2 regions of the Fictibacillus enclensis genome follow, and region 1 is predicted to be linked to the other one. Evidence: riboswitches for the same ligand, from Rfam matches in the RefSeq annotation. Region 1 holds a riboswitch; the other holds the start of a gene.
What was found. A riboswitch is a leader RNA that binds a small molecule or an ion and turns the genes downstream of it on or off. The one in region 1 is predicted to bind S-adenosylmethionine.
Positions count from the first base shown of each region.

Region 2: it holds a riboswitch for S-adenosylmethionine, as region 1 does, so the genes downstream of both, QNH15_RS20120 (methionine ABC transporter ATP-binding protein) here and QNH15_RS03535 (sugar ABC transporter substrate-binding protein) in region 1, are expected to answer to the same signal.

Region 1 covers NZ_CP126109.1:654,984-660,970, forward strand. The annotation lists gene QNH15_RS03515 (hypothetical protein) at 1-45, opposite strand, end outside; gene QNH15_RS03520 (acyl-CoA thioesterase) at 42-575, opposite strand; gene cidR (cidABC operon transcriptional activator CidR) at 811-1,698, opposite strand; gene QNH15_RS03530 (hypothetical protein) at 1,811-2,515, shown strand; SAM riboswitch class I at 2,728-2,838, shown strand; gene QNH15_RS03535 (sugar ABC transporter substrate-binding protein) at 2,964-4,079, shown strand; gene QNH15_RS03540 (sugar ABC transporter ATP-binding protein) at 4,144-5,643, shown strand; gene QNH15_RS03545 (ABC transporter permease) at 5,644-5,987, shown strand, end outside.
Region 2 covers NZ_CP126109.1:3,847,326-3,853,312, forward strand. The annotation lists gene QNH15_RS20100 (metallophosphoesterase) at 1-513, shown strand, start outside; gene QNH15_RS20105 (RDD family protein) at 596-1,030, opposite strand; gene QNH15_RS20110 (MetQ/NlpA family ABC transporter substrate-binding protein) at 1,127-1,954, opposite strand; gene QNH15_RS20115 (methionine ABC transporter permease) at 1,979-2,644, opposite strand; gene QNH15_RS20120 (methionine ABC transporter ATP-binding protein) at 2,637-3,662, opposite strand; SAM riboswitch class I at 3,741-3,854, opposite strand; gene QNH15_RS20125 (hypothetical protein) at 3,912-4,235, opposite strand; gene QNH15_RS20130 (anti-sigma factor domain-containing protein) at 4,337-5,626, opposite strand; gene sigI (RNA polymerase sigma-I factor) at 5,731-5,987, opposite strand, start outside.

The DNA of each region.
Region 1 (5,987 bases):
TTCTTTCGCTGCTTTTAACTCATTATGGCTGACAAGGGTAATCATACTAATGCACCTTCTTGTTGCCAAGGCTTACGCAATGAAATAACCTCGGCTAATTCTTTGCTGCGTGCTCTGCGGACTTTACGCATTTCGGCACGGTCTGCGGCTGTTTCAAACAAGAATTTTTCTTCTTCTGTTTCAGGGATGACTGCAGGTACTTCAACCGGGCGTTTGTCTTCTCCCAAAGCAACGAAGGTTAAGAATGCTGTAGCTGCAATTCTTCGTTCTCCTGTAAGAATATCTTCAGCAATAACCTTACAGAAGATTTCCATTGAGCTTTTTCCTGTGTAGGATACGAATGATTCGATACAAACAGAATCCGTTTGATGAATCGGATGCAAAAAGTCGATGGAGTCGGTTGATGCTGTAACACAGGTTTTCACACGGGCATGGCGGCGAGCAGAAAGTGATGCAGCAGCATCGAGCTTTTTCATAAGTACTCCGCCGAACAATGTATTATAGTTATTCAAATCACCAGCTAATACCTGGTCTGTATTAATAATGCGGCTTTCGCTTGTTTTTTTTGCGTTCAAAACAATCATTTCCTTTCATGATTAACGTATCTCGGCTAAAGGGACGCTGTTGTTTTCTTGCGTTTCCCTCTTACAGTTTCCTAGTGTACGCCTCCAAGAAAAGGAAGTAAAATTGTTATTTTTTATCGTTTGCATAGATGGGCTCTATGTAAATGCTTTCAGATATAAAGAATGGGCATAGAAAAATCTTGGCAAAAGGCGGCAATCCACTACAGAGAAAACCGCCTTTTATTGATTACTCAAGCTCCGCGAGCTGTTCTTTGGCGTAATTGAGCCACTCTTTGGCGGCAAACGATAAGTATTGGTCTTTGTTCCAAATGAGGGCTAAATGCCAGCTTATTGTAGGATTGACCACTTTAATGACCCGCACTTCATCGTTCAGATGGCGGCAAATGCTTTCGGGTAACAGAGAAACGCCAAGCTTGCAGATGACCATTTCTTCGATAAACGACCATTGCGAGCTTTCGGAGGTGATATGCGGATTGAATCCCGCCTGGTTACATGATGATATGATCCGGTCATGAAGCACGAAGTCCTTGTTGAACAAAATAAAGGGCTCCTCGCTGAGCTCGCTCAAATCAATTTCATCACGGTCTGCCAGCTCGTGGTCCGGATGGATGATCAGTCTCAGGTCTTCCTCTTTAAACGCAAAGTACTGAAAGAGTTCATTGTTGGTAGGAAGCACAATAACGCCAATATCGAGCTGATGGTTGGCAACATCCTCTTCGATTCGTTTTGATCCATCCTCCACAAGCTCGAACGTAATATTCGGATACTGATCATGAAAGCTGCCGATCAATTTGGGGAAGAGTCTTGGATCCAGAATCGGAGGCAGACCGATGCGAATGTGTCCCTTTTTTAATCCGAGGAGGTTATCGAGTTCCATTTCCAGATTATTAAACGCTTTATCAACGAGTACAGCTTGTTCAAAAATCGTCCGGCCCGCATCCGTCAGGGTCAGCCCTTTTCGGGATCGGTCAAAAAGAACGACACCGAGCTCATCTTCCAGGTTTTTAATCATTTTGCTGATCGTCGGCTGAGTGATAAAAAGAGCGTCAGCTGCCCGGGTAAAGCTATTGTATTTTGCCACTTCTATAAAGTACTGTAGTTGTTTAATATCCACGAATGCACCTGCTTGAGTTTTTTTGTAGTGTAACACGATTGAGAATAAAAACCAAAACCGGGCCTTTCTCATACAATGTGTTATGAAAACAGTGGGAAGGCAGGGGATAGCCATGTACAGAGAGCGGCAGGTCGTCGATATGAAAAAGGGGAATGTCATCGGCGACAACTCCATCGATACCGTTTATATTACTGCTGAAAAAACACCGGACAGTCCATTTTGGGTCAATATCATGATAGTTGTGCAGGATGGAAAGACCAATCAGTATACACAAATACCACTCAAGCAAAACCAAGGATACAAACCCACGCTTTTTCTTGGTGACTTTACTGGAGACAGGGTGGAAGACATCATGGTGGTAATGGATACAGGTGGAAGCGGCGGCATGATCAATGCCAATGTGTTTGCCTATAGAGGCAGCCAGTTCAGGACGTTGTTTGATTCTGATGTCTTTAATGACCGCTTCAAATACCGGGTCTTTTACCTCGACTACTACAAAGTTCAGGTAAACAGCTACACCACGAACCAGAAATTTATTATCGATCTGACCACCAGGGGCAGGGAGTACTTGTCAGAGATTTATTATCCCAATGGCAAGCTGAAAAAACCCATCCAGGGATTTGTTTCCGGACTGTCAGGTCTTTACCCGGTCGACTTTGACCGCAATGGCACCTATGAATTACTGGCTTACCAGAACATCGCCGGCCAGTATAACGCCGACCGGCTCGGTTATGTGCAGACCACAATGAAATGGAATGGCCGGGTGTTTGCGCCAGAGGTACAGAATGTCGCGGTTTTTGGCGGGGATATTTCTTGATAGATCCGTAGCAGCGTTGAATAAAAGCACTGTTTTTTATTTACATATTATGGGGTGATATAATCTTCATTGATGAAAGCGAGCATCCTCAAACGGAAATCAACCACTAAAAGCAACGAAGGTTTTTAAAATAACCTTTTAAAAATATATTGACTTTCCTCTCTCCGCCGATTAAAGTTATAACTATATTTTTAACTAACTCAATATTCAATCTCTTATCAAGAGTGGCAGAGGGACTGGCCCTATGACGCCCGGCAACCGTTCCATTTATGGAATTGGTGCTAAATCCTGCAAAACAGCTATGCTGTTTTGAAAGATGAGAGAGGACGAATCCTTGTCTACATAGGCGATGAAACCTCTCTTTCCCGGAGAGGTTTTTTTATGTGCTCAGGGGATGGCCCTGCAGCTTTTGAGACGAGAGAGACATACAGAAAAGGGGATAGGGGAAATGAAGAAGTTTTTAAAAAGCGCAGCAGTCTCTGCGGTCGCACTCTCATTATTGTTAACAGGCTGCTCGTCAGGCAGTAACACGGCATCATCTGAAAAGAAACATGAAAATGTGTCGTTTGATAATGTGCCAAAACGATTCGCCAAGGGGCAGGGTGCCAAAATCAAAGTTATCCGAAAGATCGGTGGAGATGATCATACGGCACAGTTTTTGGCAGGAGCGAAGGCCGAAGGGGAAGCGCTCGGTTTTACCGTTGATATCTATACGGCCAACGGAGATACAGCGAAGTTCCACGATGCGATCGCCCAGGCGGCCAATGAGGACTATGACGGCTTCATTATTTCTCATGGAGATGATGCGGCAACAATCAATGATATCCAAAAGCTCAGAGATAAAGGAAAGAGTGTCGTGACTTTTGACTCCAATCCGGACCTCGCCAAGGTGGATGGTGTGACACTTACATCCCAGGACGATGAAGCATTGGCCAAGCTGGCATTGGACCAGCTTGTGAAAGAACAAAAAGGCAAAGCAAACATCGTGTACCTGTGGGTGGACGGGTTTCCGCCAATGGTTCGCCGCAATGCTGTTTATAAAGAAACGTTGAAAAATAACCCTGGCATTAAAGAAGTGGAGCGCTTTGGTGTAGCTTCAGCGGACACCTCCGTTCAAACGCAAAATGCCGTTACCGCCATGCTGAACAAGCATAAAAAGGGAGAGATTGATGCGATCTTTGCGACATGGGATGCATTTGCCATCGGAGCCGCTCGTGCCATTAAAGAAGCGGGCCGAGATGAGATTAAAATTTACGGCATTGATGTCTCCAACGCGGATCTTCAGGAAATCCAAAAGAAGGACAGCCCATGGAAATATACTGCAGCGGTTGATCCAAAGCTGATCGGTGCAGTGGATATGAGAATCCTTGCAAAAAAAATTGCCGGTGAAAAAACACCGCAAAAATATGACCTGGACGCTTCTCTCGTTTCCCAAAGGGATCTTCAAAAATCCTCCGAGGGCGTAAATATGGTTAACCTGTCCAAGGAAATTAAAGGGTGGGGACAATCGGCCGCGTTTGATGAAGATTGGATGGACACGCTGAAAGACCATTACAAAAAATAAACATACAAACACTCTCTTCGGCTAGCAGCAGAGGGTGTTTGCTTTGAATAAAGGAGACCGGCCGATGGCACTGCTCGAGATGAAGAACATAAGTATTGAGTTTCCCGGGGTAAAGGCGCTGAATGAGGTTGATTTTAAAAGTAAAACTGGCCGTGTTCATGCACTGATCGGGGCAAATGGCGCCGGGAAATCAACGCTGATGAAGGTGCTGACGGGTGCCTATACCCATTACACCGGCTCTGTTCAGATTGACGGAAAGAACGTAGATATATCTTCACCAAAGGACGCACTGAATGAAGGCATCCAAATTGTCCATCAGGAGGTGGACACAGTTCTGGTTCCCTATTTGACGGTGGGGGAGAACATTCTCCTGCATGACCTGGTCAATGAAATGGGAAAAAAGCAGCTCGTGCGCTGGAAAACCCTCCACCAAAAGGCTTCGCATCTTTTGGAGGAAATGAACATACACGTATCCTCCAAAAAGCTCGTCAGCGAGCTGACGCTTGCGCAAAAGCAGATGGTATTGATTGCGCGGGCTGTTTCGGCTCAGTGCCGGTTTCTCATTCTTGATGAACCGACAGCTCCTCTGAGCCATGCAGAAACACGAGAACTGTTCCGGATTGTCCGGGATTTAAAAGCAAAGGATGTTGGCATTATTTTTATCTCTCACCGCTTGCCGGAGATCTTTGACATCTGCGACGACATTACCGTCATGAGGAACGGAGAAAAGGTCGAGGAGGAAGAGATTGCACAAAGCTCCATTAACCGCGTCATTGAGCAGATGCTGGGAAAAGCGCTGGACGAGCAGTTCCCGGCCGTAAATGGTAAGACAGGAGAAACCCTGCTTGAAGTAAAAAGTCTTTTCGATAAGGAGAAAATAAAGGGTTTAAGCCTGACGGCCCGTGCGGGTGAAATTGTAGGGATTGCCGGACTGGTAGGGGCAGGAAAAACCGAACTGTGCAAAACATTGTTCGGAAGCACTCCCATTACCGCGGGGGATGTTCTGCTGAAAGGCAAAAAACTGAAGCTGAAGAGCCCATATCATGCGGTTCGGCAGGGGCTGGCCCTTGTACCTGAGGAACGCCGAAAAGAAGGAATTCTTGTGGAGGAAACGGTAGCTGCGAATTTGTCGGCCGCCAACCTTGCCCAATTTACAAAAGCGTTCAGTTTTCTCGACCGCCGGGCGGAAAAGAGAAAATCCCTTGAGATCATAAAAACGCTCGGCATCAAAACCCCGTCTGAGAAAAGTAAAGTACAGCATCTGTCGGGCGGGAACCAGCAAAAGATTGCCATTGGCAAATGGCTGCTTGCCGATGCGGAAGTTTATATTTTTGATGAGCCGACCAAGGGCGTTGATGTTGGGGCGAAACGGGATATTTTTGAACTCATTTCGGCCCTCGCCAAAAGGGGGAAAGCGGTCCTTTACGCATCGTCAGAATTTCCGGAAATTCTGGGGATTACAAACCGGGTGTACGTCATGTACGACGGGCGTACAGTAAAAGAGCTGGAAACCGCAAAAACCACCGAGGAAGAGCTATTATTTTACAGTACAGGAGGAAGGTAAATGGAGTTATCAAAACCCATACCCGCCAAGGCAGCTCCCAAAAAGAAGTTTGAGCTGTTTGAGTTTTTTTATAAATACGGAACAATCCTGACCATTCTTGTGTTAATCGGTGTGTTTACGGCTGCACATCCATCATTTTTGCAGGGACAGAACTTGATGAATATTTTGCGGTCCATTTCAATCGTGACCATCATCGCGATTGGAATTACCATCTCACTGTCGGTGAACGGCTTTGATTTGTCGGTTGGATCGGTTGCTTCTTTATCCAACGCGATTGTGATTTCCATGTTCGTCTGGGTTTCGCAAAACACGGTGGTTGCGATATTTTCTGCGCTGGCTGCTGC
Region 2 (5,987 bases), 1.9 Mb from region 1:
ATACCAGGCTTAAAAAGTATTGAAGCTCCGCTTGGTAAATTCGCTGTGCTCGGAAACCATGATTACCTTGAAGACATTGATACGATCTCTGAGCTATTGAGAAAAAGCGGCTTCGAACTGCTTGTAAATGAGAACAGAAAACTGATAAAGGGGAATGACAGCTTCTATATCGCAGGACTTGATGACTACCTGCAAGGAGAGGCAGATATTGAGAAATCTCTGGAGGGCATTCCGGAGGATCAGTTCACACTTCTTCTCGCCCATGAACCGGATTATTTTAAGGTAAGCTCAAAATTCCCCATCGATCTTCAGCTGTCTGGCCACAGCCACGGCGGTCAAGTGCGGATGCCGCTGTACGGGCCAATTATCACTTCACGTATGGGAAGAAAATATCACACCGGCCATTATGAGTCAGAAGAGAAACATTTGTATACCAACAGAGGAATGGGAACGACCCACCTTCCCTTTCGCTTCTTTTGCAGGCCGGAGATTACATCCATCGTTTTAGAATAGAAGCATTTTTGTGGGAATTTTCAGCAACAAAGTTACGAAAACAAAAAAGACGGCTTCCGGACCTGGAAGCCGTCTTCTTTGCTTATCCTTCCTTTTGAGGCGGAAGATGGGTGACATAGGTTCCTGCGATAAAATCATGAATACTTCTTTTATCTTTTCGAATCCCAACCATTAAAGCACTGACAATCAATCCAATTCCAAGCGTTACTGCGTAAATAATCCCTCCGACCAGAACTCGCATCAGCATGGCACCAAGCCCCAGCTTGCTGCCGTCAGCTTTAACGATCCGAACCCCGCAGATTCTCTTTCCAACCACGTACCCGTGCCAATAGATGGGCAGCAATAGGGCATAGAGGAAACTGATGATATCGAGGTACCAATTTTCTCCCGGTTGATCGGAAGCAAAGTCTCCGGTAATTAAAAAACCAATGATAGCTAATGGTATGCCGATAATAATGCCATCCAGCAAACAGGCTCCTACCCTGATCCAAAATCCCGCTGGCTGTTGAACGTCCATCTTGTACCCCTCCCTGATTGGTTAGTTTTAAGTCATCTAACTTTATTACAATGGGACAAAAAAAAGAACAGCCTGTGGCTGTCCTTTTATGGCACCTTATTTGTTTACTGGTACAACTGCTCCTTTGTACTTCTTCTTAATGAAATCCTGGATTTCTTTTGAATGAAGAACCTGTACAAGGGTTTTGACTGTTTTGGCATCTTTATCGCCTTTACGTACAGCGATAATATTGACAAACGGTGAATCTGCGCCTTCAAGTGCGATCGCATCTTTTTGAGGATTCAATCCAGCATCAATCGCATAGTTGGTATTGATCAGCACCGCATCGCCTTCACCATTTTGGTAGGCTTTTGGAAGTAGTCCTGCTTCAACATCCGCTTTGAATTTAAGGTTCTTTGGATTTTCTGCAATATCCTTGATTTGAGCATTATAGCCTTTGCCTTTTTTGAGCTTGATCAGTCCTTCTTTTTCAAGCAGTGACAGCATACGGCCATGGTCGGCTACAGAATTACTCATAATGATGGTTGCGCCCTTTGGAAGGTCTTTTAGCGATTTATACTTTTTGGAGTATACACCGATCGGCTCAATATGAATTCCGCCTGCATTTTCAAATTTGTAGTTTTTGTTTTCCTTCATTTGTGACTCTAAATAAGGAATATGCTGAAAGTAGTTGGCATCAATCTCTTTATTTGCAAGAGCTTTATTCGGTAATACATAGTCCTGAAACTTTTTGATTTCAAGATCAATTCCTTTTTTCTTCATTAGCGGTACAGCCTGTTCAAGAATTTCGGCATGCGGAACGTTGGATGCCCCTACAACAATTTTGTTATCAGCAAGCTTTTTGTCTCCTCCGCTGTTTGCACCGCACGCAGCAAGGGCTGTTGTCATGGCCAACAAAAGAACGAGTGTAATCAATTTTTTCATGGTTTTCCTCCTGATTGTCTATTTTTATCGTTTATCCAGGCGTCGGGTAATAGTATCCCCGATAAATTGGATAAGGAAGACGATAATCAAAATAATAACTGTGGCAACAAACGTTACATCATTTTGTGTACGCTGGAAACCGTCTAGAAAAGCCCGGTCACCCAAACCGCCTGCCCCAACCACACCAGCCATTGCGGTATAGCCCACAAGCGCGATGGAGGTTACAGTGATCCCTGAAATCAAAGCGGGCAAGCTTTCAGGAATAAGCACTTTAAATATGATTTGGGTATTGCTCGATCCCATGGATTTCGCAGCTTCAATGACTCCTTTATCCACTTCGCGGAGAGCGATCTCAACCATTCGTGCATAAAATGGCGCTGCCCCGATAATAAGTGCCGGGAGCGCAGCATTGGCACCAAGCATGGAGCCGACCAAAAAGAGTGTAAATGGTATCAACAAAATGATTAAGATGATAAAGGGTATCGAACGAAAAATATTAACGATTGCCGCTGTAATTACATGAAAAAGCTTGTTCTCCCACAAGTTTCCTTTCCCCGTAAGAAATAAAGCCAATCCTAAAAACAAGCCAATAACGAAGGTGGCAATTACAGCTACTGCAGTCATGTACAGCGTCTGATCTGTAGATGTTAACATCACATCCCATTCTACATTCGGGAACAGATTACTCATAAGAAACCACCTCCACTTCGACCTGCTGTTGGTTCATGTAATTGATTGCATCAGAAACCTCTGAATCAACCCCTTCGAGCTGTATAAAGAGTGATCCATATGCACCGTTTTGTGTTTGTGAAACCTTGCCCTGAAGAATGTTAACCTGAACGTTGAATTTTCGGATAACATCTGTGATAACAGGCTGCTCAGCGCGTCCTCCGACAAATGTCAGCTGTACAATCTTGTTTTGCGGCTTTTCTGAAGCCAGCTGTTTAATCACATCCGTTGTTTCTTCCGGTTCTGTGATCTGCTTCACAAAATCTTTCGTAATTTCCTCAGAAGGATGACGGAAGACGTCCAGGACTGGTCCCTGCTCTACCACTCTTCCGTTTTCCATGACAGCCACCCGATGGCAGATCTTCCGTATGACATGCATTTCATGAGTAATCAGGACAATCGTCAATCCGAGTTTTTCGTTAATCTCAACCAACAGATTCAGGATGCTGTCGGTGGTTTTCGGATCAAGCGCCGATGTCGCTTCATCACAAAGAAGCACTTTTGGGTTATTGGCCAATGCCCGGGCAATACCGACCCTCTGTTTTTGTCCTCCGCTCAGCTGGGACGGATAAGATTCTCCCCGGCCTTCGAGGCCAACCAGTTTAATCAGTTCATCCACCCGTCTTAACCGTTCAGCTCTTGCCACCCCGGCAATTTCAAGAGGGAAAGCAATGTTCTCCCTTACGGTACGGGACCAAAGCAAATTAAAATGCTGGAAAATCATGCTGATTTCCTGACGAGCTTTCCGAAGCTCGCTCTTGCTCAGCTTGGACAAATCCTGTCCGGCTACCGTTACACTTCCGCTCGTCGGCGGTTCCAGCATGTTCAGCATACGGATCAATGTACTTTTTCCGGCACCGCTATATCCAATTATTCCGAAAATTTCACCTTGATCTATTGTAAGATTGACCTGGTCAACCGCATTGACCGGTCCGTCTTTCGTCTTAAAGATCTTGCGCACTGCATCTAAAGTTATCAAAAGACTGGATTCCTCACTTTCATAAAAAATGCCCTTCTGCGAATATGAGCAGAAGGGCATTGAATTAATATGCGCCATCTCTCATCTCCCAAAGCATGCGCTTTGCAGGAATTGGCACCATTTTAAACAGGATTGCTGTTTAACGGTTGCCGGGTTTCATCGGGCCAGTCCCTCCACCTCTCGCGATAAGAACGAAATGTTTAAGTTTTCAGCTTGCAGTATGGATTTTATCATCACGTACTTTTACTGTCAAACCATTTCTTTTGTCCCTGTTCGTTGACTGCGTGCCAAGTACAGTAATGATTCGAGTTTTAACTGTTCTCTGTATGTCCCTGTAAAAGACAGCTTTCCTTGTTTGATCAGCTTGCTCAAATGACTTTCACCGTTGCAAACAAGCCGTAATTCCTCATCATTGCCTGAAAGCAGGATATTTCTTTGCTTCTCCGTGATGGTGTTGATAAAGGTGATACAGATGGTTTTCCCTTCCAGTGACACACTCGCCCTCTCGTTACCCACAAGCGGACGGAGAAAATCTGTTTTTTGAATATGATCCACCCATTGATCCCAATTCATCAAAAATCCCCCTCGTAATATCCCTTCTAAAAGGGTTCGAGGAGGCTGGAACCTCTTCCTGTAAGGATCCTTCGACAGTTAAAGGGTACTTCTGTCGATTGTTAGCTTGCTTTCTTTTGATGACGATGACCTGGATGTTCCTTTTTGGGCGTGGCTTGGCCTCTGCCCCACTTTTTCTCATGGTTAAACCGTTGTTTTTGCGGCCCCGGTTTGTCTTTGTTCATCTTTTTCTTATGGACGGGTATGGTTTTCACCTTCATCTTGTTTTGATCCTTCGGTGAATTTCGGAAAGAGGGCTGCGGCTTTGGCTGGCCTTTTCCCGGTGGCTTCTTCCATTTTTTATCCGGATGTTTATGTACAGAGCCGAATGAACGAAACTCGGCCTGATTATGTTGACTCATCACTTTCCTATTCTCCTGCTGGGCAGGTTCAGCAGATTTAACTGTCATTTTTTTATTGCTTTGCATCGGATCCGCTTTTTTATTCGTTTCTTTATATGAGGTTTTTCTTACTGGTTCAGTCTTGGCGGATGGTTGTTTAACCGCCTTTTTTGGATTGGTCTTTTCCGGCTGGATATTTCTCTCGTTCCGCTTGATTTTTTCGGGTACTTCCATGTTTTCCTTATTCTTTTTATGCGGTTGCTCGTTTTTCTTCTCCATCTTTTTTTTCAGCTCAGAAAATGACATCCTTTTGACGTCTTTTAAAGAAAGCGGATCATGGTTTTGCTTTGCATCAAGATACATCAAATATTTCCCTGGGGATACTCCATTTTTCTTTGCTGCATTACGCTTTTTTACATCAAGGTTCTTGATGACGATGGCTGCTTTCTCATTATAGACAGCAGCATTGCGTTTAATGGCTGTTACAGCATCTTGGAGGGATGAAGACATCTTTTTATCACTTTGATCCACAATAGTAGACGCAATCAGCACGTCCGGATTCTTGGAAAGATAACCTTGTTGGTCATAAGCATTCAACAGTGAAGAAGCAAATTGAAACAGGCTGACATCCTTCGCATACTGAAGGGAGTGGATCAGGTTTTCTCCTTCCGGGTTGAACGCTTTTACTTGAACGACCTGAAGATTTTTATTAACCGCAGCCTCGAGGCTCGGATTCACGTCAAAACTGACATAAGCCGCAACAGTATGGTCGTTGCGGCTCAACGGGTTTACACCCGAAAATAACACAAATATGAGTAGTGCTCCTATAGACAAAGAAAGTGAAGGAAGAAAAAAGCGCCTGGTCTTGCTTCTGTATAAACTAGAGACGTCATATTCCATTCCCGGCACCAGTTTTTTTCCCCGTGGCAGTTTAACCGAGACAAATGACCCGTCTTTTGTTAAAAGAATCGCTTTTCCTTTCTTAACTTCCATCAAAATACCGTTTTTCATTCCACATATCCCCCCTGAAGGCGAAGGATCTGCTTCGTATCATAACCATCATGAGCCAGCTTTTAGGCCACACGAATAATTACAACCGTTTAACTTCCCCTTATTTAAGGCTGAATATAAGACTTTAACGCTTTAAAGTCCCCTAGATATATTAGCGATACCGCTATTATATACTTTCGATTTCGCTCTATCGTTTTACGACTGCAGGAGACCATGCTTAACAAATCTTTTATGGGAAGTTGTTTTTTCTCCAATAAAAACTCAGCCATTTCCCGGTTTTCAACGAGCAGCCGGGCAATTTCTTTCGCATTTTCACGTGCATCGACGTGCTTCGGACAATGTTTGCTTAGCACTTTGAAAT